Regions from separate parts of the Aquamicrobium ahrensii genome, predicted to be linked through region 2. Evidence: predicted binding sites of a transcription regulator. Region 2 holds the regulator's gene; the other holds the start of a gene.

Region 1 (14,678 bases), on a different contig from region 2:
ATGTCAGCGGCGAGGTGGTCGAAGGCGCGGCCATGCTCAAGGTCAGCGTCGAGGACACCGGCATCGGCATTCCCGCCGAGAAGCTGCAAAGCGTGTTTGAAAAGTTCGCACAGGTGGACGCCTCTTCCACCCGCCGCCATGAAGGCACGGGCCTCGGGCTCGCCATCGGCGCGCGGCTGGTGGAACTGATGGGCGGCGAGATGGGCGTCAGCAGCGAGATGGGACGCGGTTCGATCTTCTGGTTCAGCGCCCCGATGCCGGTTCACGACATGCATGTCGACGACGAGCGCGTCCCCGGCGACGTGACCGGCGCGCGCGTCCTGATCATCGATGACAATCCGGTCAACCGCGACATCCTGCTCGAACAGCTCCGAAGCTGGGGGTTCGACTGTGCGGCGGCCGAAAGCGGCGCCGTCGGCCTCGCCTTCCTGGAACGGGCCTGCCAGCTCGGCGCGTCCGTCGACTGCATCATTCTCGACTACCAGATGCCCGGCATGAACGGCGCTGACGTGGCCCGCGCGCTCGCCGGCGACAGCCGTCTCTCCACCATACCGGTCGTGCTGCTCACATCCGTCGATCAGGTGGATTTCGCCCGTCTGATCATCGACTACGGCATTGCCGCGCATCTGACGAAGCCGGCGCGCTCCGCAGTGCTGCTGGGCACCATCATCTCCACCATCCAGAAGGCGCGCCAGCATCCCGGCGCCACGCAATTCATTCGCCAGCCATTGCCGAAACCTCCCATACAGCGCCGCATCGAAACGCCCGTTCTCGCACCCGCCATGGCGAAGGAGGCTGCGAGCGGTTCGATCGACATTCTGATCGCAGAGGACAATGAGGTGAACCAGCTTGTGTTCAGCCAGATCCTCAACGGGCTTGGCCTCAGCTACCGCATCGCCTCAAACGGGCGCACGGCTCTGGACATGCACCGCGCGCTCAGCCCGCGCCTGATCCTGATGGACGTGTCGATGCCCGACATGAACGGCTTTGAAGCGACCCGCGCCATCCGGACCGCCGAAGCGCCGAGCGGCCGCCGCACGCCGATCATCGGCGTCACCGCGCATGCCCTGAAGGGGGATCGCGAAAAATGCCTCGATTCCGGCATGGACGACTATCTGCCGAAGCCCGTGTCTCCCGACCGGCTGGCGGCCAAGATCGGCAACTGGCTGGGCGAAACGCAGACGGCGAAAACGGCCTGACGCGCCGTCAGCGATTGCGCAGCACGACGCAGGAGCCGCCGGAACCGCGCAGCCTCTGGCAGATCGTATCGGCCTCGGAGCGGCTCTCGGCCCCTATGCGCACCGCATAGATGCCACGCCGCCCGCGTGGCGAGCGCACCCGGCTGACCACCGGCTCATGCCCTTCAAGCACGCCTGAATGGCGCGCCTGCAACCGTTGCCATTGCCGGATCACCGCCGCCCGGTTGAAACCGCCGGCCACCTGCACGCCCCATGGGCTGACCGGAACCGTCGCCATGGCGATGGTCGATGACGCCGAAACCGGCAGACGCCGGCAAGCCGGACCGAATCCGAGTTCGGAATGCAGCTTCTGCACCTTGCCGGCATAGCTCCTGTCCGAAAAAGCGTCAGCCGGCTCGCCCATGATGTCGAGCACGTAGTTTTCCGTTTCCAGCGGCAGGAAACCGCCGGTGGACAGCCAGCGCGCCACCCGGTTCTCGCCGGCGTTGTAGGCGGCGGCGGCAAGACCGAGATTGCCGAAATTCTCCTTCAGCTCGCCGAGATAGGCGGCCGAGGCGGGGATCGCCTGCTCGATGTCGAAGGAATCGGCCAGACCACGCAGCTTCGCCGTTCCGGGCATGAACTGGGCGATGCCCTCCGCGCCGACCGGGCTCACAGCGTTCGGGTCGAAGCGGCTTTCCTTCCAGATCAACCGGGCGAAGAAATCACGCGGCAGGCCGGCGCTGCCGGAATGAAACTCGATGAGGTCGCAGACCCGGTCGATCAGCCGCTCCCGCGCCGGCCGGGGCGGATCGGCGCGCGCGGCATTGCCCGTCAGCGCACAACAGATCAGGATGGCGATCAGCGGCGCGGGAAGGCGCATGGCGCTATTCGGCCGCCTTGGCCCTTGTTCCGACGCCGAAGCGGTTCTCGATATATTCGGTCACCATCTTTTCGAAATCGGCTGCGATATTGGGTCCACGCAAGGTCGCAGCCTTCTGTCCGTCGATGAACACCGGCGCTGACGGCGTCTCGCCCGTGCCCGGCAGCGAGATGCCGATATCGGCATGCTTGGATTCGCCCGGCCCGTTGACGATGCAGCCCATCACCGCAACCTTGAGCTGCTCCACGCCCGGATATCTGGTGCGCCAGACCGGCATGTTGCGGCGAATGTCTTCCTGGATGTTCTGGGCGAGCTCCTGGAACACGGTCGAGGTGGTGCGCCCGCATCCCGGACATGCCGCCACGATCGGCACGAACTGGCGGAAGCCCATGGTCTGGAGCAGTTCCTGCGACACCTGCACCTCGCGCGTGCGGTCGCCGCCGGGCTCCGGCGTCAGCGAAATGCGGATGGTGTCGCCGATGCCCTGCTGGAGCAGAATGCCCATGGAAGCCGAAGACGCGACGATGCCCTTTGAACCCATGCCGGCCTCGGTCAGACCAAGATGCAGCGCATGGTCGCAGCGCTTTGCCAGTTCCGCATAGACGGCGATCAGGTCCTGCACGCCGCTGACCTTGGCCGACAGGATGATGCGGTCGCGGCCGAGGCCGATCTCTTCCGCCATATGAGCCGACAGGATGGCCGACTGCACGATGGCTTCGCGCGTCACTTCCTGCGCCGTCATCGGAAAGCCGTTGTCCTGATTTTCGTTCATCAGCCGGGTGAGAAGCTCCTGATCGAGCGAGCCCCAGTTGACGCCGATGCGCACCGGCTTGTCGTAGCGGATCGCCATCTCGACGATGTCCGCGAACTGCTTGTCCTTCTTGTCCTTGAAACCGACATTGCCCGGATTGATGCGGTATTTCGCCAGCGCCTCGGCGCAGCCCGGATGATCGGCCAGAAGCTTGTGGCCGATATAATGGAAGTCGCCCACCAGCGGCACATCGACGCCAAGCCGGGCCAGCCGGTCGCGGATTTTCGGCACCGCCGCGGCGCTCTCGTCCCGGTCCACGGTGATGCGCACCAGTTCAGAACCGGCCCTGTGCAGGGCCGCCACCTGTGCGACGGTGCCGTCGATATCCGCGGTGTCGGTGTTGGTCATCGACTGCACCACCACGGGCGCGCCGCCGCCGACCATGACGCCGCCGACATCGACGCCCACCGAAGCGCGGCGCGGGAACGGAGAGGAATAGTACCCGGTCATGCCCGGTTGCCTCTGACATTATTCCTGGGCGCGGCGCGTCCCGCCGGACACGTCAGCAGCCCTGTTACATCAAACCTTGCGTACCGATACCGAAATGAAGGCGCATTCAAGGTCGGTCGGCGCGGGCCGGCCAACCCGGGAACGGGCGGACACGCAAAACTCAGCAATGAGGTGGAGGAGAGAGCCTCTCTTGTCAATGCCGCCAATGCGCCCGGCGGCAAATCCGGCGCTCAGCCGCCGCCTTTGACAGGCGTCGTCTTCGGCCCGGGAACGCCGCCCGAACGATCGGATTCAATAAAATCACAGGCTCCAGCCGGCGGCTTTGCGCCGCCGACGGCCGTTTGCCGAATTGCCCGCCTTCAGGCAGGCCGGATATCAGTGAGAGGTCGGCTGGGCCCTGAGTTTCTCAATCTCGTCCTTGATGGCCAGCTTGCGTCGCTTCAGATTCGCGATTTCCAGATCGTCCGTGGAAGGATGTTGCAGGGCTGAATCGATCTGCCGTTCGATATCGCTGTGTTTTCTCTGCAGTTCGTCAAGATGGGATGCAAGAGACATGATTGGTTCTCCCTTTCATGGTTTCCTCGACTGCAACCGCCACCGATGTTGCCGGCCCACATTTGTGACGGCTGGATGACACTGTGCCATCAACCGGGACGGTTGTCGAACGCATAAGCGTTGCATTTCACCTGGGACCAAAATGTGATATTGATTTGCCAGCGAGTGGTTTTTTTGGCCGCTCCCCGCCCGATCTGACCCCGCCGCGGCAGCGTTGCGGGCGTCGAAATTTGCATATGGTAGGTAATGTCCGAGCAGGAACAGGCCGAGATTCGACTCGAATTCGCGCGTTTGAAGCAGGACCACGCCGATTTCGACGCCGCCATAAACGCCATGGTGGCCACAGGCTGCGACCCCTTGCAGATCCAGCGCATGAAGAAGAAGAAGCTGGCCCTGAAGGACAGGCTCCGCTCTCTGGAAGACCGGATCATTCCCGACATCATCGCCTGAGCGGATCGCTTTGGCGGCGCGAGCCCCGGAACCGGCGCGGCCACGATGCAGCCTCTTCGAGCGCCGTTTCGTGCATGAAGACAAAGCAGGCAAGCATGGCCGCTCACGCGCCTGCCCTGTTCCGGGACAGGCTACCTGTCGGTGACGATCTTGACCTTGTCGCCCGCCGAAAGCGTAGTTCCCGGCCCAAGCGCGTTCAGCACCCTGAAGAGATCGAGCTTGCGGTCCACGCCCACCATCTGCGCCGCCAGCGTGCCCATGGTCTGGCCGGGCTTCACGGTCACGACCCGGATACGCAGCGGTTTCAGGGCGTCCCTCTCGGCTTGCGTCAGGATACGGAACGAGCCGCCCACCACGCGCGCCACACTGTCCAGCGACGTGCTGGCGGCCGGAGCCGCCGTGAGCAGCCGGTAGACCTGGCTGCCGGCCCGGATGACGGTGACATCGAACTGCCAGCCCTCGGCGCGCGCTCTGGCCGTAGCGGCCGGACTGCCGTTTATGGTCGTCTCGCGCACACTCGACGCATCGAGCCCGGCCACCCAGCCGCTGCGGATATAGTCGCCCAGAGAGCGATTGGGATCGAGCGAGACGCCGTCGAAGCGCACCGCCATGTCTCCGGGCCCCGTGGCCGTCACCGCGGTGGCGGAATTGTCGATCATGAAGCTGTCCGGCACCGAAAAGGAAATGCCGAGCTTCGGATGCAGGAAATTGTTGCCACGCACATAGCCCTCGTCGGGCGTGTCGCCGTAGAGCAGCCCGTCGATTCCGGCGAGATAGCTGTCGCGATCGCGCGTGCCGACGCCGGGCTGGCCGAACTGCCGCGCATGGCGCAGCGCCAGTTCAATACGCTGTGGCGTGTTCGGGTGCGTGGCGAGGAAGTCGAGGCTGGCGTCGGTGGCGCCGCTGACCGAGCGGAAATCCGTATAGGCCGACATGGATTGCAGGAAGCGGCTGGCGGCGAACGGATCGTAGCCCGCCTCGCCCACCGACTTGATGCCGATGACGTCGGCCTCCAGCTCCTGGTTGCGCGAGAACTGGGCGAGACGCAGCTTGCCGCGGATCAGCGCCGCCTTGGCGGTCGGGCTGTCGCCAAGCACGTCGGAGACGACCTTGGTGGCGAGTCCTTCTTCCGCCTCCAGCCGCTGGCGCTGCAATCCGTGATTGGCGGTGACATGGCCCATCTCATGCGCCACGACGGCCGCCAGCTCCGAGGAATCGTTGGCCAGCGCCAGCAGACCGCGGGTGATGTAGAGATAGCCACCCGGCAGCGCGAAGGCGTTGACATTGGGCGAATTGAGAATGGTGATGCGGTAGTTCTGGGTCGGATTGGCCGAAACCGTGGTCAGGCTGCCGATAACCTTGGCCACCATGCGCTCCAGCTTCGGGTCTGAATATTCGCCGCCATAGGTAGCCAGAATGCGCGGATGCTGGGCGCGCGCCAGTTCCGCCAGCTTGTTGTTGGCGGTGACATTATCCACCGTCACCGGCTTGGTGGAAGGCCGGAAAGCCGATTCCTGCATGTCCGGCGGCACGATGGCCTGACATGCCGCCAGCGCCACGGCGACACCAGCCAGCGCGAGCATTCGCGCCGGAGACAGCTTTCGGTCAGGCTTCAGGACGGACGACAGCTGGGCTTCCTTTCCTCATCTGCGGCATAACCGCTACCGTGCCCCGGACAGTTGCGAACAACGGCCACGATTCGACCGATCCCGCCATATTCCCTAATGTCGCATTGATGGCAAATTATGTCCGCATGCGGGCGATCGCTTCAGGAAGCGCCGATATAGCGCCGGAAAGCCTCCGGTCCACCCTCGCCGAAGAACTCCGCGACAGGCCCGCTGGCCGCCACCCGGCCCCCCTCGATGAAAACCATGTCGTGCGAGATGCGGCGCGCATCCTCCGGCTGATGGGTCACGAACAGCACCGTCAGGCCGCGCTCCTTCTGCAACGCGGCGACCAGATCCAGCATGTCCTCGCGCAGCGCCGGGCCCAGCGACGCAAAAGGCTCATCGAGCAGCAATACCGGCCGTTCGCGCACCAGCACCCGCGCCAGTGCAACCCGCTGCCTCTCGCCGCCGGACAATTCGCGCGGCAGGCGTTTTCCCTTGCCGCCAAGCCCGGTGCGCTCCAGCGCCCCGGCTACGGCCACGCGATCCGCATCGTTCAATCGCAGCGACGCCGAGCGGCCAAGCCCGACATTCTGCTCGACGGTGAGATGCGCGAACAGGTTGTTTTCCTGAAACACCATCGAAACGGGCCGCGCCGCCGGCAGGTCGGCGCTGACATCCCGGCCTCCGATCAGCACACGGCCGGAGGCCGGCATCTCGAAACCGGCGACGAGGTTGAGCAGGGTCGATTTGCCCGATCCGCTCGGCCCCATCACGGCGGTGATGCAGCCGGGCCGAAACGCCACGTCGAACTCGAACGCGGCCTCGCCATAGCTGAACCTCACCTTCTCCACCTGTACCCCGGCGACGGACGATGCGCTGCGGGTCATTGCTGCGTCTCCTTCGCGAGCCGCGTCGACAGGAACATCAGGGCGAGGCAGGCCAGCCCGAGAAGCAGCGCCAGTCCCGCCGCATCGGCAGTGCGGTAGCTGCCCATGCGCGCCAGAAGCAGATAGGGCAGCGTCTGCACGGCATCGGAACCGAACAGCGCGATCACGCCAAGGTCGCCCAGCGACAGCGCCATGGCGAATGCGGCCGCGGTGGCCAGCGGCCGCCGCAGCGAGGGCCAGTCGATCAGCCTGAGCCGGGCCCAGCCTACGATTCCCAACTGCGCGCACAGCCGCTCGTGGCGGGCGCTCGCCGCATCATAGGCCGGGCGAAGCGCTCTTATGGCGAAGGGCATCGCCATCACCGCATTGACGGTGACCACCAGCACCGGCGCGAAAGCGAACACATCTGCGACATGGCGCAGCAGGATGAACCAGCCCGCGCCGACGACGATCGGCGGCACCACAAGCACGAAGCCGGCTCCCGTATCGGTGGCGTATTCGAGCAGCGGGCGGCGCGCACCGGCGGGGCGCAGGGCGAGCGCGCGGCGCGCCATCACCAGCGCCATCGAAAGGGCGGCCGCCAGCAGCGCCGACGACAGCGCCAGCGCCAGACTGGTGAGCGCCGCGCGCTGCACCGCCGGCTCCAGAACGAGACGGCCAAGCTCGGCCTGCAAGCCCGCCGCCACCGTCGCGGCCATGGGGCCGGCGACGAACAGCAAGGCGAGCACGATCAATACGGCGTTGAGCGCCGCCTCCCCGGCTCCGACCGAGACGAAGCGGCGCGGCGCTACCGAAAGACTGGCCTCCGCCGTCGTATTGGCTCCCAGACGCGTCAGCGCGAAGACGATGGCCAGCGTCAGCGTCACCTGCAAGGTGGTCAGGGCCACGGCGCGGGCAGGGTCGAAATCGAAGCGCAACGCCTGATAGATCGCGACTTCCAGCGTGGTGGCGCGCGGTCCGCCGCCAAGCGTCAAAACGATGGTGAAGGATGTGACGCACAGCATGAACACCAGCCCGGCCACGCCCGGCAGCGCCTGACGCAGCACCGGCCATTCGATCAGCCTGAAGCCGGCCCGCGCCCCCATGCCGAGCTGGCTCGCCAGCCGCCACTGGTCCGTTGGAACCGTCTGCAAGGCTTCCACGAACAGCCGCACGCTGAGCGGCAGGTTGAAGAACACATGCGCGACGAGGATGCCGGAAAGCCCGTAAACGCCCGGCCATTCATCGCCGCCGAGCGTGGAGAACAGCCCGGCGAAATAACCGGCGCGCCCGTAGAGCGCCAGAACGCCGAGGGCCGCGACAAGAGCCGGCAGCGCCAGCGGCACGGCGAAGAGTTGCAGGATCAGGCCGCGCCCCGGAAAATGCGGGTGCCGCGCCAGCGCACGCGCCACGAACAACGCTGGCGCCACGGAGAGCAGCGTCGACAGCAGCGCCTGCCACAGCGTGAAACGCGCCACCCTCAGCATATAGGGATCGAAGGCGGCGACCGCGCCGGAGAGGTCGCGCACGCCTTCGGCCACCAGACCGGCGAAGGCGCCGCCGATCAGCAGCGAAATCGCCGCCAGCGCCACGATGCCGGCGGCGATGCGCAGGTCGCTTTGTGCGGAAACTCTCCCGGCGGCCAATTTGTCTTACCTGCCCATGACCGCCAGCCACTCATCCACCCAGGCCTTGCGGTTGTCGGCCACCTCCTGCGGGCTGAACTGCAAGGTTTTGGTCGGCTTCACGAGCTTGTCGAAGGCCGGGTCGAGCGGCTTGTCGGTCTTGCCGGCCGGGTACATCCACTGGGTTTCCGGCACCGAATCCTGAAAGCCCGGCCCGGTCATGAAGGCGAGGAATTTCTCGGCCAGCGGGTTCTTCGCCCCGGCAATGGTGATGCCGGCCACCTCGACCTGGAGATAATGCCCTTCCGCGAAGGGGGCGGCCTGATAACGCTCCGACTTGTCGGCGATCATGTGATAGGCTGGCGAGGTGGTGTAGGACAGCACCATCGGCGCTTCGCCCTTCGTGAACAGCCCATAGGCCTCGCTCCAGCCGGGCGTCACCGTCAGCACGCGGCCTTTCAGCTTCTCCCACGCCGCGCCCGCCTCCTCGCCATAGACCGAACGCACCCACAGCAACAGGCCGAGGCCCGGCGTCGAGGTGCGCGGGTCCTGAATGACGATCTTCTGCTTCTGGTCCCCCTCGACCAGCTCCTTGAGGCTCGACGGCGGCTCGGGCAGCTTTTCGGTGTCATAGACCACGGCGAAATAACCGTAGTCGTAAGGCACGAACATGTCGTCGTTCCAGCCGCCCGGAACGTTCGCTTCCGGCGTTGCGCCATGGGCCACGAACAGTCCCGTGCCCCACGCCTCTGCTGTGAGGTTTGTGTCGAGCCCGAGCACGATGTCGGCCTTCGTGGACGCGCCTTCCAGCTTCAGCCGGTTGAGCAGGGCCACGCCGTCAGCCACGGAGACGAAATCGACCTCGCAGCCGCATTCGGCCTCGAAATTCTTCTTCACCTGCGGGCCGGGGCCCCAGTCGGCGGTGAAGCTGTCATAGGTGTAGATGGTGAGCTTGCCTTGCGCCGAAGCGGGCGCGACGGCGAACAGCGCGGCGACAGAGAGGACGGATAGAAGCAATGTGCGCATCGGCGCCTCCTTGGTTTCGTGGTCAGGGGGTCGAGGCGCCGGATGTCCGACAGCTTCTAATCCCTCCGCCGGTACAAGCCGGATCAGGTTCGGCGGGTTGGCCTGAGCCTCTCAGCCGGGCCGCGAAGAACGCGTCCGGCACCCCGTTAGAGCATATCCAGAAATAGGGCCCCCGACGGCGGGAAGCAAGAGAGGCGGCGCTCTTCCGTTCCATTGAAGGGACTGCTAATGCCCCTCCCATGAGCCGATACACAATTCTTCTCGGCGGCGAGCTTGTCCGCACGCCCGCCCTTGAGCGCCAGATCGCCGGAACGCGAATCATCGCCGCCGATTCCGGCATTGGCCACGCCGAGGCCCTCGACATTGTGCCGGAGCTTTGGGTTGGCGATTTCGATTCCGCTCCCCAGATGCTGCCGGAGCGTCTGAAAGCTGTGCCAAAGCGGGAATTCCCCTCGGACAAGGACCGCACCGACGGTGAGCTGGCGGTGGACATCGCGCTCGAACAGGGGGCGAGCGCGCTTGTGCTGGCCGGTGCGTTCGGCGGCGCGCGCGCCGACCACAGTTTCCTGCACATGACGCTGGCGCTGCGGCTGGCCGAGATGGGGATCGACGTGATTCTGACCAGCGGCGCGCAGGAGGGCCGGCCGCTGCCGCACGCACCGGTGGAATTCGATTATGCCGAGGGCACGCTGTTTTCGGTTCTCGGTTTTTCGGAGCTGGCCGGGCTGACCGTGACCGGCGCGAAATGGCCGCTCGACGCCGTCACCGTGCCGTTCGGCTCGTCGCTGACCATGTCGAACGAAGTTTTGAAGTCGAACGCAACTGGCGGGCGGCTTCGTATCGACCTTGCGCGGGGCCGCGCCCTGCTGGTCGCCCATCCGCTTACCGGAAAGGACGGCTGACATGGCCCCGCCGCTTCTCAATCTTGCCGGCATCCGCCTCACCTTCGGCGGCACGCCGCTGCTCGACGGCGCGGACCTTACTGTCGGCCCCGGCGACCGCATCGCGCTGGTCGGCCGCAACGGCTCCGGCAAGTCGACGCTGCTGAAGATCGCCGCCGGGCTCGCCGAGGCGCAGGACGGCGAGATTTTCCGCCAGCCCAGCGCCACCATCCGCTATTTGGCGCAGGCTCCCGACATGGAAGGCTTCGCCACGGTGCGCACCTATGTCGAGGCGGGGCTGGGACCTGCCGACGACCCTTATCGCGCCACCTATCTGCTCGAACATCTCGGGCTTACCGGTGAAGAATCCCCGGCGGAGCTGTCCGGCGGCGAGGCGCGCCGCGCCGCGCTCGCCCGCGTCATGGCCCCGGAGCCCGACATATTGCTGCTCGACGAGCCGACCAACCATCTCGACCTCAACGTCATCGAATGGCTGGAGGAAGAGCTGATCCGCTCCTCCTCGGCGCTGGTGGTCATCTCGCACGACCGCCGCTTTCTCGAACGCGTGTCACGCGCCACCGTCTGGCTGGATCGCGGCCAGACACGCCGTCTCGACCGAAGCTTCGCCAATTTCGAGGAATGGCGCGACCAGATCCTGGAGGAGGAGGAGCGCGACCAGCACAAGCTCGGCCGCCAGATCGCGCGCGAGGAGCACTGGCTGCGCTATGGCGTGACCGCCCGGCGCAAGCGCAATGTGCGCCGTCTCGGTGAATTGCAGACGCTGCGCCAGCGCCACCGTAGCCACAGGGGCGTGGAAGGCGCGGCCACCATGGTGGCGAGCGACGCCGCCGAATCCGGGAAACTGGTGATCGAGGCAAAATCGATCTCCAGGAGCTTTGGCGATCTGGTCGTGGTCCGGGACTTCTCGACCCGCATCCAGCGCGGCGACCGCATCGGCCTTGTCGGGCCCAACGGCGCGGGAAAGACCACGCTGCTGAAGATGCTGACCGGCGAGCTTGCGCCCGACACCGGCAGCGTGCGCCTCGGCGTCAATCTGGAGATCGCCACCCTCGACCAGAAGCGCGAGGCGGCCGACCCCAATGAAACGCTGGCGCACTATCTCACCGACGGGCGCGGCGAGAGCCTGGTCGTCAATGGCGAGCAGCGCCATGTCGTCTCCTACATGAAGGACTTCCTGTTCAAGCCGGAACAGGCGCGCACGCCGGTGCGCGAGCTTTCGGGCGGCGAGCGCGCGCGCCTGTTGCTGGCGCGCGTGCTCTCGCGCCCGGCCAACCTGCTGGTTCTGGACGAGCCGACCAACGATCTCGACATGGAGACGCTGGAACTGTTGCAGGAGCTCGTGGCGGGTTTTGCCGGCACGGTCATCCTCGTCAGCCACGACCGCGACTTCCTCGACCGCACCGTGACCAGCGTGATCGTCCCCGACGGTGACGGACGCTGGATCGAATATGCCGGCGGCTATTCCGACATGCTTTCCCAGCGTGGCGCTTCGAAACTGGACGATCGCAAGCTGCGCACCCGCACCGAGGACACGCCCGCCGCGAAAACGCAGGAACCGACGAAAACCGCGTCGAAAAAGCTCTCTTACAAGCAGAAATTCGCGCTTGAAAATCTCCCGAAAAAGATCGGGACGGTAACCGAGGCGATCAACCGGCTTGAGGACCAGATCGCCGATCCGGGTTTCTACGACCGCGACCCCATCGGCTTCCAGAAGACCATCGCCGCCCTCGACAAGGAGCGGGCGGCGCTGGCCGCAATGGAAGAGGAATGGCTGGAGCTGGAGATGCTGCGCGAGGAACTCGAAGGGTAGAGCATTTCCCAGCAAAAGTGTGCAGCGGTTTTGCGTTCGGAAATACGGCTAAAACAAAGAGATGGAACGGTTCTGCCGATTCTGTGGAAGCCCTACCGGCGACCGACCGCCGGGCTCGCCAACCTCCGTATCGCCCGCCATGGCCGTCCGTCGATGGCTGCGAGGCCAAGGCCGATCAGCGCCATGCCGGCCAGATGGCGCGGCGTCAACACTTCGTCCAGAAACAGGAACCCCAGCAGAATGGCGCTGACCGGCACCAGGAAGGTGACCAGCGCCAGATTGCTGGCCCCGGCCGAAGCCAGCAGCCGGAAGAACAGCACATAGGCAAGCGCTGTCGACAACACCGCCAGACCCGCCACCGCGCCGAGCGCGGCGGGACCGGGCATCGACAGCTCCCACGGCCGGTCGACCAGCAGCATCACCGGAACCAGCAGAACGCTGGCCGCCGCCACCTGCCCTGTCGCCGTCACCAGCGGCGGCACGCCCATGGCGCGGAAGCGCCGTCCGTAGATGCTGGCCAGCGCATAGGAAACGGTGGCCGACAGGCACATGAGCTGCGCCGTGACATGGCTGCCGAGCGCCTGCACGGCGTCGAGCCCGACCATCACGGCGACTCCGAAAAAACCGATCAGGACGCCGATGAGACGGTTGCCCGTCATCTTCTCGTCCGCCGTCAGGAAATGGGCGAACAGCACGGTGAACAGCGGCGTGGCGGCGTTGAGGATCGAGGCGACGCCCGAGGCGATGTGCTGCTGGCCGCCGACGATCAGCGAAAACGGAATGGCGTTGTTGAGGAGGCCAATGCCGAAGAACGCGGCCCATATGCGCCGGTCCGAGGGCAGTTTCAGCCCCATGATCCGGAGCAGGCCGAGCATCAGCACCGCCGCCAGGGCGACCCGCCCGACGACCACCGTGAAAACCGGCAGCTCCTTCACCCCGACGGCATTGAAGAAGAAAGAACCGCCCCACAGGATCGACAGGAAAACCAGCGTGGCCCATTCGGCCGTCGTCATCGGACGGTTGGTCACGGTTTCATTCGACATCGCTCACCTCACCGCGGTGACAATGCCGCACATCGCCGCCGCCCTCGACCCGATTCCTGACGCAATCGATGCTATTTGCGGCTATTTCCGGCAAAGGCCGCGCTGACGCCAAGCCCGATGAACAGCGCGCCGCTGACATAGCGCTCGAAGCGCAGATAGGCGCGGCTTTGCCGCAGCCGGTCGCCCAGCGCGCCCGCCGCGAAGGCATAGCACCCGTCGCTGACAAAACCGAGCAGGGTGAACACCAGCCCCAGAAAGGCGATCTGCATGGCCACATGCCCACGCTCCACCTCAATGAACTGCGGCAGGAAGGCGAGGAAGAACAAGGCGGTCTTGGGATTGAGCAGATTGACGACGAAGCCGTCGCGGAAAAGGCGGCGATAGCTGTGCGGCTTCATCTTCATGTCCGGACCGGCCTCCGCGTCGCGGCCGAAAATCTTCTTCAGGCCCAGCCAGATCAGATAGGCCGCGCCCGCATATTTCACGATCGAGAACGCAATCGCCGACGAGGCGAGCAGGGCGGAGAGGCCAAGCGCTGCGGCGGCCACATGGATCAGCGTCGCGGAGTGGATGCCGAGGTCGGAGACCATGCCCGCCTTGCGGCCCTGGGCGACGGAACGTGCGACGATGTAGAGAACGGCAGGGCCGGGAATGATGAGCAGAACGACGGCCGCGGTGATGAACACCGCAAGATTGGCGAAACTCGGAACAACGATCTCCATGACACCCCTTCCCGGCCGACTCGCGGGCGAAGCCATGCAGGCCGCCCCATAAAGGACACTCTGACACCTTGATAGGGCATCGGAGCAATCCGAAAAGCCGCATACACTTTTCGGTTTGACGCTCAGAGCAGCGGGCGTTCTGACAAACACACCCACGCTGATCCAGCTTCGTTTCCTTGGCCGCATTTGTGCATCGTCAGACGATTCCGTCTGACTGCAAAATGCTCTAGCCTGCGGTCTTCGCCTGCCAGGCCTTGATCGCCTCATCGAACACCTTGCCGCCCGGAATGCCCTTTTCCATGGTGAGCAGGGCGCGGCGGCCCGATTTGTAGATCACCGGAACGTCGATCCATTCCTGATTGCGCAACAGCGACAGGTTGGCGTCCTCGTCGGCCTTGGTGTCGTTGAGCGCGACGAGGAAATAGCCGTCGGCGATCTTGGCGGGGATGCCGATCAGCGGACTGCCCGCATCCTGCTCGGCAGCCTTCAGCGCGATGCGCAGCAGGCCGTCGATACCGCCGCCCTCGAAGCCGCTCGGCGTCAGGAAGATCATCTCGATGATGTGGCTGGCCGGCAGCGTCTCGTCAGCGTTGCGGCGGATGGTCATGCGAAGCTGCACGTCCTTGCCGGGAACCTGCACCTCGCCGCGGATGGCGGGCTCGGGCGGCTCGTCGCCGCCAGGCGATTCCTGCACCAGCGACCACACCACGTTTCCGGCCTCGGCCGAACCCTGAGCCACATTGGTGC
Region 2 (14,678 bases):
GGTTCGAAATAGCTCTCGAAAAGGGCAGCCGCATCGTTGCGAAGCCCGCGCCTCCCGTCGATGTGAGCGGGGCGAGGGTGCTGATCATCGACGACAACGCCGTGAATCGCGCCATCCTGACCGAGCAGATGCAATCCTGGGGTTTCGATTCCTGCGCCGCCGCCAACGGCGTCGAAGGCCTGAAAGTTCTGGAGGCCGCCGCCGCGCGGGACATGGGTGTCGAATGCATCGTGCTCGACTACCAGATGCCCGGCATGAGCGGACCCGACGTCGCGAGGGTGGTGCGGGCGTCATCCGCATTCCACGACATCCCCGTCCTGCTCCTCACCTCGGTCGATCATTCCGTGGCCGACCCATCGTGCCGGGATCTGGATGTTCATGCCCACCTCACGAAGCCCGTGCGCTCTTCGGCCCTGCTTGATGTGCTGGTCGACGCGATCCAGCGACGCCGGGGGCTTCCCGCAGACGAGGTTCCGCAGGAGGGCGGCGAGCCGTCTCAGGCGCATTTGTCGCCCGATCCTGCCGGGGCTGCCGAATCCGCCGGCGTCCCGGGTCCTGGTCGCGCCGATCGCACGCAGGCCGGGCGGCTCGACATACTGGTCGCCGAAGACAATGAGGTGAACCAGCTTGTCTTCACGCAGATCCTCTCCGAGAGCGGATACAGCTTCGAGATCGTCGCCAACGGCAAGCTTGCGGTCGAGGCGTTCCCGGCCCTGCGCCCGCGCATGATCCTGATGGACGTTTCGATGCCGCAGATGAACGGTTACGAGGCCACCGCCCGTATTCGCGAAAGCGAGGCGGCCGGCGTGTCGCATGTGCCGATCGTCGGGGTGACGGCTCATGCGCTCAAGGGTGATCGCGAGCACTGTCTGGAGAGCGGCATGGACGATTATCTGCCAAAGCCCGTCAGCCCGCGGGCGCTGATGGCCAAGCTGGAGCGCTGGCTCGGACAATCTTCCTCCGCCGAATATGAAGAGCAGGAAACCGGGCGGGGCTGACCGGCGGCGTGCTGCACGAGGCGCGCGAAACCCCACAAGGTTGGCAATAACAAGCAGATAGCGCAGGCGGCAGCTTGCCTTGCGGCCGGCGGGGCTTTCAAGTCGTGCGGATGCCGCCAAAGCCTTTCCTGTCAAGCTTTACCGGACCGACACGAAACTGTCATGCGACTGTAATAAACGGGGTCTATTGGCCACACCGGGCGCTGAAAGAGCGCTTCCAGACCACCTTGCTAACAGGAGCAGGCCACATGAAAAGATACGTTCTCACCGCGTCGGTTGCGGCGCTCGCGCTGGCCGCGACGGCCGGCTTCGCCTCGGCGCGCGACCAGATCCAGATCGCCGGCTCATCGACCGTTCTTCCCTACGCCAAGATCGTCGCCGAGAACTTTTCCGAGGCTTATTCCAACTTCAAGACCCCGGTCGTGGAGTCGGGCGGTTCGTCGGGCGGCCTCAAGGAATTCTGCAAGGGCGTCGGCGAAAACACCATCGACATCGCCAATTCCTCGCGTCCGATCAAGGAATCGGAAGTGAAGGCCTGCGCCGACGCCGGCGTCACCGAAATCCAGGAAGTGCGCATCGGCTATGACGGCATCGTCTTCGCCACCGACATCAACGGTCCGGACTGGACCCTGACCGCGCAGGACCTCTACAAGGCGCTCGCCGCCCAGGTCGTCGTCGACGGCAAGCTGGTCGACAATACGGTCGCCAAGTGGAACGAAGTGAATTCCGCGCTGCCGGACTGGGATATCGCCGCCTACATCCCCGGCGAAAAGCACGGCACCCGCGAAGTCTTCGAAGAGAAGCTGATGACCGAAGGCTGCAAGGCGTCCGGCGCTCTTGAGGCCATCGCGGCCACCGGCGCCGATGAAAAGGCCGCTGCCGCCGCCTGCATCGCCGTGCGCAAGGACGGCAAGGCCGTCGACATCGATGGCGACTACACAGAGACGCTGGCCCGCATCGACTCCAACAAGACCGGCGTCGGCGTGTTCGGTCTCGCATTCTACGAAAACAACGCCGACAAGCTGAAAGTCGCCACCGTGGAAGGTGTGAGCCCGTCGGTCGAGACCATCGCCAAGGGCGAGTATCCGGTGTCGCGCCCGCTGTTCTTCTACGTGAAGAAGGCGCATCTCGACGTTGTGCCGGGCCTGAAGGAGTATGTGGACTTCTTCCTTTCCGACGACATGGTGGGTCCCGACAGCCCGCTGGCCGAATACGGTCTGGTCGCGGCTCCCGATGGCGAGCGCGACGAGCAGCGCTCGGCTTTCGAGTCCGGCAAGACCATGTAAATACCAGGGTCCGGGACGCGCCTGTCGCGTCCCGGACCATCTTTCGCGTGATGCAATCCAGGGCCTGACCCTGAAGCCAACCGGATACACTTCATGAGCGTTTCCTGGGTCCTCGCCATCATCCTCGTCATCGGCGTGGCAGCTTTTATGGTGGCGCGCATGCGCGCGGCGCGGCTTGAACCGCAAGCCGGCGTCAAACAGCATTCGCTGCCCGGCTATCACGGCTCCTATGCGCTCATTCTGGCGATCTTTCCCGCCATCATCTTCTTCGGCGTCTGGAAGGCCGTGAGCCCGATCTATGTCGACTCGGCCGTGTGGCGCAGCCTGCCCGAGCAGGTGCGCTCCGCCTCCGATGTGAACCGTTCGCTCACCATGGGCACGATCTATACGATCGGTGACGGCATGCGCCACCTCGCTCCCGCAGAGCTGGATCAGGTGCGCTCCGGTCAGGCCGATCTCAAGGCGCTGTTCGCCTCGAAGGGGGTGGCGCTGGCTTCCAGCGGCGAAGCCTACATGATCCCCGCCGCCGAAACCTATCGTTCCCTGAGCGATTCGTCCTCGCTCTCCTCGGCCATCGGCGCGATCCTCCTGTCGCTGGCTGGCGCATGGCTCGGCCTGTCCGGCATCACGCTGCGCCGCCGCGCCCGCAACAATGTCGAGCGCGTCATGCTGTGGGGGCTGATCGCGGCCTCCACCGTCGCCATCCTCACCACGGTCGGCATCGTCCTGTCGATGCTGTTCCAGACCTTGACCTTCTTCCAGTCGGTGCCGCTGTCCAACTTCTTCTTCGGAACCGTGTGGGATCCGCGCTTCGCGGCGGCGGGCTCAGGTGGCGCGACCGGCCAGTTCGGCCTTATCCCGCTGCTTGCCGGCACGCTCTACATCGCGCTGGTGGCTATGCTCTTCGCAGTGCCGGTCGGCCTGTTCGCGGCGATCTACATGTCCGAATACGCTTCGCGAAAGGTGCGCTCGGTGGTCAAGCCGGTGCTTGAAGTGCTCGCGGGCATTCCGACCATCGTCTACGGTATCTTCGCGCTGGTGACGGTTGGCCCGCTGCTGCGCGACATTTCGGCTGCGCTTGCCGGCGGCCAGCCCTTCATCATGGCCCAGAGCGTGCTCACCGCGGGCCTGGTCATGGGCATCATGCTGATACCATTCGTGTCGTCGCTTTCCGACGACATCATCAGCGCGGTGCCGCGCGCCCTCCATGACGGTTCGCTGGGGCTCGGCGCCACGCGCTCGGAAACGGTGCGCAACGTCATCCTGCCGGCGGCGCTGCCGGGCATCGTCGGCGCGCTTCTGCTGACCGCTTCGCGGGCCATCGGCGAAACCATGATCGTCGTGCTGGCGGCGGGCGTCGCGGCCAGGCTTACGTTCAATCCGGGCGAGGCGATGACCACCATCACGGTCAAGATCGTGAACCAGCTCACCGGCGATCTCGAATTCACCTCGCCGCAAACACTGGTCGCCTTCGCGCTCGGCATCACCCTTTTCGTCATCACGCTCGGCATGAATGTGCTGGCGCTCTATATCGTACGCAAATATCGGGAACAGTACGAATGACCGACATTCCGTTCGATCCGGCCGGGGCCACGGATGCTGCGGCGCCACCTCGCCGCGACATTGGCATCAAGCGCCGCTACCGCGCCGAACGCCGGTTCCGCCTCTATGGCCTTGTCGCCATCGGCATCGGCATCTTCTTCCTGGCGGCGCTGTTGTTCACGGTGATCAGGGGCGGCTACACCGCGTTCTGGCAGACCTCGATCAATCTGGCCGTAACCTTCGACGCCAGCGTCATCGATCCCGACGGGAAACGTGACAGCGATCCCAACGTTCTGGCCACGGCCAATTATCCGCTGCTGGCGCGAAATGCCCTCGCCACCAGGCTTGGCATCGATGTCGAAGCCGAGGAAAGCCGTGCGGACCTGCGTCTCCTGTCGGGTATGATCTCGCAGGGCGTGCGCACGCAGCTGCGTGACATGGTGATGGCTGATCCCGCGATTATCGGCGCCACGCGGAATGTGTGGGTGCTGTCCAATGCCGATGTCGACTCCGCCCACAAGGGCCAGATCGACCTGTCGGTTCCGGAATCGCGGCGCAAGGTCAAGGACAAGCAGGTTGGCTGGATGAAGACGCTGACCGCCGATGGCGCGATGGTCGAGCGGTTCAATAGCGGCCTGTTCACCCTCGGCGCGTCGAGCCGTCCGGAAATGGCTGGCATGGGCGTGGCGCTGATCGGCTCGCTCTACATGATGCTGATCGTGCTGGTGCTGGCGCTGCCGATCGGCGTCGCCGCCTCCATCTATCTGGAGGAGTTCGCGCCGAAGAATCGCTGGACCGATCTGATCGAGGTCAACATCAACAATCTGGCGGCCGTGCCGTCGATCGTGTTCGGACTTCTGGGTCTCGCCGTGTTCGTCAATTTCGCCGGCCTGCCGCGTTCGGCCTCGCTGGTCGGCGGTCTGGTGCTGACGCTGATGACGCTGCCGACGATCATCATCGCCACCCGCGCGGCGCTGAAGGCGGTTCCCCCCTCGATCCGCTCCGGCGCGCTGGGGATCGGCGCTTCCCGGATGCAGACCGTATTCCATCACGTTCTGCCGCTGGCCGCGCCCGGCGTCCTGACCGGCACCATCATCGGTCTGGCGCAGGCTCTCGGCGAGACCGCGCCCCTTCTGCTGATCGGCATGGTCGCCTTCGTCGCCGACTATCCGGCAACGCCGCTGGACCCGGCCACCGCACTGCCCGTGCAGATCTACATGTGGGCCAACGAGGCCGAGCGCGCCTTCGTGGAGCGCACCTCGGGCGCCATCATCATCCTTCTGCTTTTCCTCGCCGCAATGAACCTGGCGGCTATCCTGCTGCGCCGGCGCTTCGAACGGCGCTGGTAGATAAGGAACCAAGACCCATGAACATCATGAGCGAAGCAACTTTGGAAAATGCCGTGAACGAGAAGGTGGCCGCCGCCACGAACGAGCGCATCAAGATGCGCGGCGAGAAGGTGGGCGTCTTCTATGGCGACAAGCAGGCGCTGTTCGATGTGGATCTTCTGGTGCGCCAGAATCAGGTGACGGCGCTGATCGGTCCGTCCGGCTGCGGCAAGTCCACCTTCCTGCGCTGCCTCAACCGCATGAACGACACGATCGACAATGCCCGCGTGGTCGGTCAGATCACACTGGACGGCGAGGACATCTATGACCGCGACATCGATGTGGTCGAGCTGCGCTCGCGCGTGGGCATGGTGTTCCAGAAGCCGAACCCGTTCCCGAAGTCGATTTACGAGAACGTCGCCTACGGCCCGCGCATCCACGGCCTCGCCCGCAGCAAGACCGACATGGATGAAGTCGTCGAATCCAGCCTCAAGCGCGCCGGCCTGTTCAACGAGGTGAAGGACCGCCTCAACGAGCCGGGCACCGGCCTTTCCGGCGGCCAGCAGCAGCGCCTGTGCATCGCCCGCGCCATCGCCGTCTCGCCGGAGGTGATCCTGATGGACGAGCCCTGCTCGGCGCTCGATCCGATCGCCACCGCCCGCGTCGAGGAACTGATCGATGAGTTGCGGGAGAACTACACCATCGTCATCGTCACCCACTCCATGCAGCAGGCGGCGCGCGTCTCCCAGCGCACGGCCATGTTCCATCTCGGCAATCTTGTCGAGGAGGGGCCGACGGAGAAGATGTTCACCAACCCCGACGACAAGCGCACGCAGGACTACATCACCGGCCGCTTCGGCTGAGTGGTTCCGCTGCCATTCCAACAGACGAGGAACGGATAATGGGTGCCCATACGGTGACCGCCTTTGACGACGATCTGCAAGAGATCGAGGGGCTGGTGCGGGACATGGTCAGTCTGGCGCGGTCGATGGTGGACGAGGCCACGCAGAGCCTGATCGTCCCCGACAGCGCGCTGGCGCAGCGTGTCATTTCCGAAGATGCTGTCATGGACAGCCTCCAGCGCCGGCTGGACGATCGCGCCATCATCCTGATCGGCAAGCGCCAGCCCATGGCGCAGGATCTGCGCGCCATCGTCGGCGCCATCCGCATGGCGGGAGATCTGGAGCGGATCGGCGACCTCGCCAAGAACATCGCCAAGCGCGTCGACGCCGTCGGCAAGTCGGTCATGCCGCGCGAACTCGCCCGGTCGATCGAGGACATGGCCGAGCTGGTCCTGGAGCAGGTGCAGGGCGTCATTGAAGAGTATGGCACGCGCAATCCGGAGGGACTTGTGCGCCTGCGCGACGAGGACGAATTGATCGACGTGCGCTACACCTCTGTGTTTCGCGAATTGCTGACCTACATGATGGAGGATGCGCGCAATATCACCGCCTGCACGCACCTGCTGTTCTGCGCCAAGAACCTGGAGCGGATCGGCGACCACGTGACCAATATCGCGGAAAATGCCTATTATGTGCTGACCGGCGAGCAATTGCCCGTTCATCGTCCGAAACAGGACGAAACCGGCGCGCCGGCGCCCGCGGTCTGAGCGCATTTTCAGGAGCAGGACATGATCGCACCCCGCATCATGGTGGTCGAGGACGAGGAGCCGCTGGGCGTGCTCCTGCGCTACAATCTCGAAGCAGAAGGTTATCAGGTCGAGATCGTCACGCGCGGCGACGAAGCCGAGTTGCGCTTGCAGGAAAACGTGCCCGATCTTCTGGTGCTCGACTGGATGGTGCCGGCGGTTTCGGGCATCGAACTGTGCCGGCGGCTGCGGATGCGCGAGCAGACCGAGCGTCTGCCGATCATCATGCTGACCGCGCGCGGCGAGGAAAGCGACCGGGTGCGGGGTCTTTCCACGGGCTCCGACGACTATCTGGTCAAGCCGTTCTCCATGCCTGAACTGGTGGCGCGGGTGAAGGCGCTGCTGCGTCGCGCCAAGCCCGAGGTCCTGTCCTCGGTGCTGAAGGTCGGTGACATCGTGCTCGACCGCGAGCAGCATCGCGTCTACCGCAAGAAGAGCGAGATCAAGCTCGGCCCGACCGAGTTCCGCCTGCTCGAATTCATGATGCAGCACCCCGGCCGCGTCTTTTCGCGCGGGCAGTTGCTGGACAATGTCTGGGGCGAGACAATCTATATCGACGAACGCACGGTGGACGTGCATGTCGGGCGGCTGCGCAAGGCGGTCAACACTGGCCGCATGCCCGATGTGATCCGCACCGTGCGCGGTTCGGGCTACGCGATCAGGGAAGAGTGAAGCGCGGCGGGGTCGTCCTGTGAAGGACGGCCGCCGGCGAAGATCCGGTGATCGACGAAGGTCAGCGCCCGCATGGCGCACCCTTCGCGCAGCAGCGCGATCTGGTCCGGCTCGGTGTCGAAGGTGATCGATCCCGAATGGTGCCCGCCCGCGGTTCTGGCTATCGCCTCGCGCAGCGCTGGTTCGATCAGGTCGAAGGCGGCGGCGTTGAGGCCCACCATGGCCACGGGGGCCGGGTCGATCAGCGCGAACAGGCTGCCGAGGCCGAAGCCCAGCGCTTCGCCGGCGATGCGAAACGCTCTCCGTTCGGGGCCGTCATGGCTGCGGGCAGCTTCGGCCAGCGCCTGCATTTCCGCCTCGTCTATATCGCCGCGCGGCTCCTCGTTCCCGTCGTGGCCGGCGGCGTTGCGCCAGATGGCGTAGCTGCCGGCATAGGCCTCGATGCAGCCGCGCCGGCCGCAGCGGCAGAGCGCGCCATCGGGGCGATGCACCATGTGTCCGAACTCGACACCGGAAGAATGGGTGCCGGTGAACATCGATCCTTTCAGCACCAGCCCCATGCCGATGCCGTGGGAAAGCAGGATGGCGATGAAATCGTCGCGATAGCGCTCGGGATCGCGCCAGCGCAGCGCTTCGGCCATCATGTTGCAGTCGTTCTCCACCGTGACCGGAATGGAGAATTCCGCTTCGAGCAGGTCTGCGAACGCAATGTCGGTGTGCGGGGTGATCGGAGACCACAGCATCGAGCGCGCTTCGGCGTCCGTGATGCCCTGCGTAGCCAGAACGACGCGCAGAACCGGCCTTGCCTGTCGTGCCGGATGACGCAACCGCCGGCCAAGCATGGTCAGGCATTCGTCGATCAGCTTGTCGCGGGGCAGGGCGCGCGTGTCGAGACGGCGATGCTCTTCATCCAGCACATTGCCCGCATAGTCGAGGCTGACGGCGGACAGGCTGTTGAGCGACAGCATCAGCGTGACCACGCAGGCCGCTTGTGGGTTGAGCGCAAGCCCGACCTGTGGCCTGCCGCGCTTGAGCGCCGGCGCGTCCTGCCGGGTTTGCGTCAATATGCGTTCTGCGATCAGGTCTGACGAAATGGCCGATATGGTGGAGTGGCTGAGACCGGTGATGGCGGCGATTTCCGTGCGCGAAGCCTGGCCGCCTCGCCGTGTGGCGGCGATCACCATGGCGCGGTTGCGCCGGCGCAGATCGTCGTGCCGCATTCCAACGGTCATGGCTTCCTCAATCTCCCGTGCTGCGATGCGTGCATAGCAGCCAGCAAAGTGTGTCAGAAGCTTCAATCGCTGTCATTATTTATTTCGAAATTCGAAATAAATAGGTGGGGGCACGCGAAATCCGTTGACTCGGGCGGGGCATTACGCCACACTTTTTTCGAGGCTCGAAAAAAGTCTCCAGCCGGCCTAACGGGTCAGTTCATTGGCGTCCGTCAGGGCGCAGGGAGGAAATCATGAGGAAGTTCACGACCGCCATTCTGGCAGGCGCCGCCCTGTCACTGGCGCTTTCCGCTTCGGCGCAGGCCAAGGACAAGATCATCGGCGTCTCCTGGTCCAACTTTCAGGAAGAGCGCTGGAAAACAGATGAGGCGGCGATGAAGGCCGCCATCGAAGCCGCAGGTGACAAATACATTTCGGCCGACGCCCAGTCGTCCGCCTCCAAGCAGCTTACCGATGTCGAAAGCCTGATCAGTCAGGGCGCCAATGCGCTGATCATTCTGGCGCAGGACGCCTCGGCCATCGGACCGGCGGTGCAGAAGGCGCTGGACGAAGGCATTCCGGTGGTCGGATATGATCGCCTGATCGAGAACAGCGACGTCTTCTACCTCACCTTCGACAACAAGGAAGTGGGCCGCATGCAGGCGCGCGAGGTGTTCAAGCTGAAGCCGGAAGGCAATTATGTCTTCATCAAGGGCTCCGGTGCGGACCCGAACGCCGACTTCCTGTTCTCCGGCCAGATGGAAGTGCTGAAGGAAGCCATCGATTCCGGCGCGATCAAGAATGTCGGCGAGGCCTATACGGACGGCTGGCTGCCGGCCAACGCCCAGAAGAACATGGAGCAGTTCCTGACCGCCAACGACAACAATGTCGATGCGGTGGTGGCTTCCAATGACGGCACCGCCGGCGGCGCGATCGCCGCCTTGCAGGCGCAGGGGCTTGCCGGCTCGGTGCCGGTCTCGGGTCAGGACGGCGACCATGCCGCACTGAACCGCATCGCGCTCGGCACCCAGACCGTGTCGGTATGGAAGGACGCGCGCGAGCTCGGCAAGAACGCGGCCGAGATCGCCGCGCAGTTCGCTGACGGCAAGGCGATGACCGACATCGCCAATGTGCAGGACTTCACCACGCCGGGCGGCAATACGGTCAAGTCGGTGTTCCTGACGCCCATCGCCATCACAAAGGACAATCTGAACGTGGTCATCGACGCCGGGTGGATCACCAAGGACGCGGTTTGCACCGGCGTTGCGGCAGGCAGCGTCGCCGCTTGCGACTAGGCTGCATCGGCATCGCATTCGGAAGCGCCGGGATTCCGGCGCTTCCGGCCGATGCGGCGGTCCGCCATGGCGCGCCCGGCGCGACATTCCCCAAACTTGCAATTGGTAACAGAAGCCAGGCCGCCGTGTGGCCCGGATTGCAAAACCGCTGTGCACTTTTGCTGGAATTGCTCTAGCATATCGGCGTGGCGCATTTGGCGGCCAGCTCCGGCCGGCGGGAGGAAACCATGAGTGATGCGACCTCAGCGACGATGGCCGACCGGGCGCGGGAAGCCGAACTTGGCCCCCTGGGGCGCTTCCTCAAGGCGACCGAACTGGATACCCGCATGCTTGGCATGCTGGGAGCTCTGGTGCTGATCTGGATCGTGCTTCATTTCCTTTCCGGCGGGCTGTTCCTGACGCCGCGCAATCTGTGGAACCTGTCGGTCCAGACCTCGTCCGTGGCGATCATGGCGACGGGCATGGTGCTGGTCATCGTGCTGCGCAATATCGACCTGTCGGTGGGCTCCATGGAGGGCGTCGTCGGCATGGTCATGGGTGTGCTGCAGGCGCAGATCCTCATCCGCATGTTCGGTTTTCCTCTTGGAGATCCATGGATATGGGTGATCGCGCTGGCATGCGGCATTCTCACCGGGTTGCTCATCGGCGCCTTGCAGGGGTTCATCATCGCCTATCTCGAAGTCCCGGCCTTCATCGTCACGCTTGGCGGGCTGCTGATCTGGCGCGGGGCCGCCTGGTGGGTGACCAGCGGCCAGACGGTCGCGCCGCTTGACGCCACTTTCCAGCTCATGGGCGGCGGGCCGATGGGCTCCATCGGCGCGGGCTGGAGCTGGGCTGTCGCCCTGGCCGGCTGCATCGGCGTGACCTTCCTGATGATCAATGGACGCCGGCAGCGCAAGCGCTTCCGCTTTCCGCTCCGTCCGGTCTGGGCGGAGCTGCTTCTCGGCGGCGTCGCCTGCGCGGCGATCCTCGGCGCCGTCTGGGTGGCGAACTCCTATCCCTGGCCGATCGGCATCGTGCGCCGCTATGCGCAGGCGCGCGGGATCGAGGTTCCGGAAGGCGGCCTCTTCATCGCCCATGGTATCGCCATCCCCGTCCTGATGGCGGTCGCGACAGGTATCGTCATGACCTTCGTGGCCAACCGCACCCGCTTCGGGCGCTATGTCTTCGCCATCGGCGGAAACCCGGAAGCGGCGAACCTCGCCGGCATCAACACCCGCTGGGTGACCATGAAAGTGTTCATGATCATGGGCGGGCTGGTGGCGATCAGCGCGTCGATATCTTCGGCCCGTCTCAATGCGGCGACCAATGCGCTGGGGACGCTGGACGAGTTGCTGGTGATCGCCGCCGCCGTCATCGGCGGCACGTCTCTGGCGGGTGGTTCGGGCACGATCATCGGGGCCATGCTCGGCGCGCTGCTGATGCAGTCGCTGCAATCGGGCATGGTGCTGCTCGGCGTCGACTCGCCGTTACAGAACATCGTCGTCGGCGCGGTTCTTGTCATCGCGGTGTGGCTCGACACCGTCTATCGCAAGCGGGTGTAGGAGGAACGATCATGGCGGAAGCCGCAGACAGCAGCGCCGCGCCGCTCATCGACATGCGCAACATCTCCATAGCCTTCGGTGGCATCCGCGCGGTCGACGACGCTTCCGTCGACCTCCATGCGGGCGAGGTGGTGGCGCTGCTCGGCCATAATGGCGCCGGCAAGTCGACGCTGATCAAGATCCTGTCGGGAGCCTACAAGCGCGACGCCGGCCAGATTTTCGTCAATGGCGAGGAAGCGGTGATCAACAACCCGCGCGACGCCAAGAAATACGGCATCGAGACGATCTATCAGACGCTGGCCCTCGCCGATAATGTCGACGCCGCCGCCAACCTTTTCCTCGGGCGCGAATTGATGACGCGCTGGGGAACCCTGGACGACGTGGCGATGGAGGCGGAGGCGCGCAAGGTGATGGGGCGCCTCAACCCGCGATTCCAGCGCTTCAAGGAGCCGGTCATCAAGCTTTCAGGCGGCCAGCGCCAGTCGGTGGCGATCGCCCGCGCCATCCACTTCAATGCCCGCATCCTCATCATGGACGAGCCGACCGCGGCTCTTGGCCCGCAGGAGACGGCGCAGGTCGGCGAGCTTGTGCGCCAGCTCAAGGCGGATGGCATCGGCATTTTTCTCATCAGCCACGATATCCACGACGTGTTCGATCTCGCCGACCGGGTCTGCGTGATGAAGAACGGGCAGGTGGTGGGAACAGCCAGCACGCAGGACGTCACCCAGGACGAGGTGCTGGGCATGATCATTCTCGGAAAATGTCCGCCGGGGGCGATTCCGGGGCCGGGAGCGCTCAAGATCGCAGCCTGAATGCGCGGAGTATCTGCGCACCATGCTTGTCAAGGCGCGCGGACTTGCTAGAAATGCAGTTTCTGCCCGGGGATCGCGTAGCCAGTTGAAGAAACTTTTTCCGCTTCTGACATTTCTGGCCGTTGCGCTCATCAGCATGGTGATGGCGGGTTTCGCCTATTTCGCCACGCAGGAAGCGACGCGGATCAAATTCGAGGCGACTGTGGATGACGCCATTTCGCGCATCGAAACGCGGCTTGACCTGCATCTTACGCTGCTGAGGGCCACTCAGGCATTCTTCGACGCTCACGGCAATCATGTCACCCGGCCGGACTTTCAGGCCTTCATGTCGGCGCTTGACGTGGGCGTGGACTTCCCCGGCCTGCGCGGCATCGGCGTTCTCCAACTCGTGCGGGCCGGTGACGAGGCGCTTGCAGAGCGCGCCATCCGGCAGGAGCAGGGGCTGGAACGTCAGGTCTACCCGCAGTCGGAACAGAAATGGCGCGCTCCCGTCCTTCTTTTCGAGCCGCTCAAGCCTTCAAGCGACAGGTACATAGGTTTCGACATGTTCACCGACCCGCTGCGGCGCGAGGCGATCGAAGCGGCCATGCGGGACGATGCACACCATGCCACGGCCCCGATCATGCTCGGCGACAACAGCGGGGTCGATCCCTATCCGGGTTTCATCGTCTTCGCACGGCTGAAGCTCGACGCGGCCCCCGGAACGGTCGAAGTCAGCACGCCCGTCACACAGGGCTTTCTTTATGCCGCCTTCCGCGCCAACGAGCTGTTCCAGTCGGCGCTGCGTCGCATGCCGCTGCTTCCCGTTCATGTGGATATCTATGACAGTTCAATCGATGAACGGAATCTCATATTCAGTTCCGCCACGCCTGCCGTAACGGGAATTGGACGTATCGTGGACACGCGCCGTACGAACGTCGCCGGCCGCCAGTGGATTTTGCGGTTCCAGCCGACAACCGCATTTTCGCCGCCGTCGTCACGGGTCATCCCCGTCATGCTGGGCCTGTTCGGTCTGTTGTCGGCCGTCGCCATCGCGCTGGTGGCCCGCTACAAGGAGCGTGCCTACGACGCCGCCGAACAGCTGCACGAAACCGCCGAAAAGAGCCTTCTGGAAAAGGACCTGATGCTTCAGGAAATGAAGCATCGCATCAAGAACCTCATCACCCGCATTCTGGCGATCGCCAGACAGACGGCTTCGCGCTCGACGGATGTGAGGGAGTTCTCTGAGTCCTTCTCCGCCCGCCTTCAGGCGATGGCCGCTTCACAGGACATGCTGACACGTTCGCGCTGGCAGAAGGCTGATCTGAGCGAGTTGCTGCGCATCGAGCTTGGACAGGTGTTCGGCAACGATCTGCCGGACGGGCTGTTGACCGGCCCGCAGGTCCTGCTCAACGAGACCGCGACGCAGGCGCTGGGCCTCACCTTCCATGAGCTGGCCACCAATGCGCTGAAATATGGCGAGGCGGGCAATTCCGTCGATGCGCTCAAGGTCGACTGGAGGGTGGAGCGGCTCGACCGCAAGCGGATGCTGGTCCTGAACTGGCGCGAATCCGGACAGGAAGGGCTCGTGGAACCTGAAAACACCGGATTCGGCACCAAGCTCATCGACATGAACATCACCCGCGAGCTTGATGGTTCCATCGACCGCCGTTTCCTGCCAAGCGGGTTGCAGGTCGCGATACGGATACCGCTCAAATAGAGCATTTCCAGCAAAAGTGTGAAGCGGTTTTGCGCCCGGAAATACGGCTAAAACAAAGAGATGGAGCGGTTCTGTCGATTCAGTGAAACCGGAATCGCGCCAGAAGCGCGCACTGAAACCATAGTCCTTGCGGTGCGGCGAATCCGGCGGATTGCGCCGCGCTATTGCTTCCGCCATTCCAGACAAAAAAGAGGGCCGGCATGACCGGCCCTCCCAGCGGTGTCCCGCGTCGCCCGGTCAGTTGCAGCGGGCGGTGTAGACGCGACGGGTGTTGGGGTCGCGATACTGGCAGTAGCCATTGCGCAGGTTGCGCACCAGCAGACCGGAACCGGCGCCTACCGCCGTGCCGATAAGAGCGCCCTTGGTGCCGCCGGCAATGCCGCCGATGACCGCGCCGGCCGCCGCGCCGACTCCAACGTCCTGTTCGGTGGTGGTGCAGCCGCTCATGGCCGCCATCGCAGCCAGGACGACGATGATTTTCCGCATTTAATAGCTCCTCTCGCTTCGATATCCCTCGCCTTGCAGCGATTCACTTCCCGAATAACACGATACCGTCAAGTTTGTGCCAGCGATTTCATTCGTGGGCAACAAGGACTTTTCAGTGGCGATGATCGCTGGAAGCGACTTCAACCGCGCCTTTTTC

The links. Region 2 encodes PhoB, which activates phosphate uptake and scavenging genes when phosphate is short. Its sites were predicted from a motif close to TGTCATNNANCTGTCAT; they were not measured.
Region 1: ABID44_RS09245 (YdcH family protein) is a predicted target of PhoB. The motif match lies at 3,942-3,958, and genes of this name have one in related genera.

What each region holds. Positions count from the first base shown of each region.
Region 1 is NZ_JBEPMN010000005.1:146,981-161,658, reverse strand. Features, by position in the region: gene ABID44_RS09260 (response regulator) at 1-1,199, shown strand, start outside; gene ABID44_RS09255 (lytic transglycosylase domain-containing protein) at 1,207-2,061, opposite strand; gene ispG (flavodoxin-dependent (E)-4-hydroxy-3-methylbut-2-enyl-diphosphate synthase) at 2,066-3,322, opposite strand; gene ABID44_RS09245 (YdcH family protein) at 3,698-3,877, opposite strand; gene ABID44_RS09240 (YdcH family protein) at 4,124-4,327, shown strand; gene ABID44_RS09235 (M48 family metalloprotease) at 4,459-5,910, opposite strand; gene thiQ (thiamine ABC transporter ATP-binding protein) at 6,096-6,824, opposite strand; gene thiP (thiamine/thiamine pyrophosphate ABC transporter permease) at 6,821-8,449, opposite strand; gene thiB (thiamine ABC transporter substrate binding subunit) at 8,456-9,454, opposite strand; TPP riboswitch at 9,498-9,610, opposite strand; gene ABID44_RS09215 (thiamine diphosphokinase) at 9,694-10,356, shown strand; gene ABID44_RS09210 (ABC-F family ATP-binding cassette domain-containing protein) at 10,358-12,166, shown strand; gene ABID44_RS09205 (DMT family transporter) at 12,259-13,209, opposite strand; gene ABID44_RS09200 (LysE family translocator) at 13,281-13,931, opposite strand; gene ABID44_RS09195 (hypothetical protein) at 14,158-14,678, opposite strand, start outside.
Region 2 is NZ_JBEPMN010000014.1:43,087-57,764, forward strand. Features, by position in the region: gene ABID44_RS15195 (response regulator) at 1-998, shown strand, start outside; gene ABID44_RS15200 (PstS family phosphate ABC transporter substrate-binding protein) at 1,247-2,284, shown strand; gene pstC (phosphate ABC transporter permease subunit PstC) at 2,378-3,847, shown strand; gene pstA (phosphate ABC transporter permease PstA) at 3,844-5,175, shown strand; gene pstB (phosphate ABC transporter ATP-binding protein PstB) at 5,193-6,017, shown strand; gene phoU (phosphate signaling complex protein PhoU) at 6,056-6,763, shown strand; gene phoB (phosphate regulon transcriptional regulator PhoB) at 6,785-7,474, shown strand; gene ABID44_RS15230 (ROK family protein) at 7,453-8,706, opposite strand; gene xylF (D-xylose ABC transporter substrate-binding protein) at 8,940-9,980, shown strand; gene ABID44_RS15240 (sugar ABC transporter permease) at 10,208-11,524, shown strand; gene ABID44_RS15245 (ATP-binding cassette domain-containing protein) at 11,536-12,336, shown strand; gene ABID44_RS15250 (CHASE domain-containing protein) at 12,422-14,035, shown strand; gene ABID44_RS15255 (YMGG-like glycine zipper-containing protein) at 14,273-14,521, opposite strand; gene ABID44_RS15260 (hypothetical protein) at 14,637-14,678, shown strand, end outside.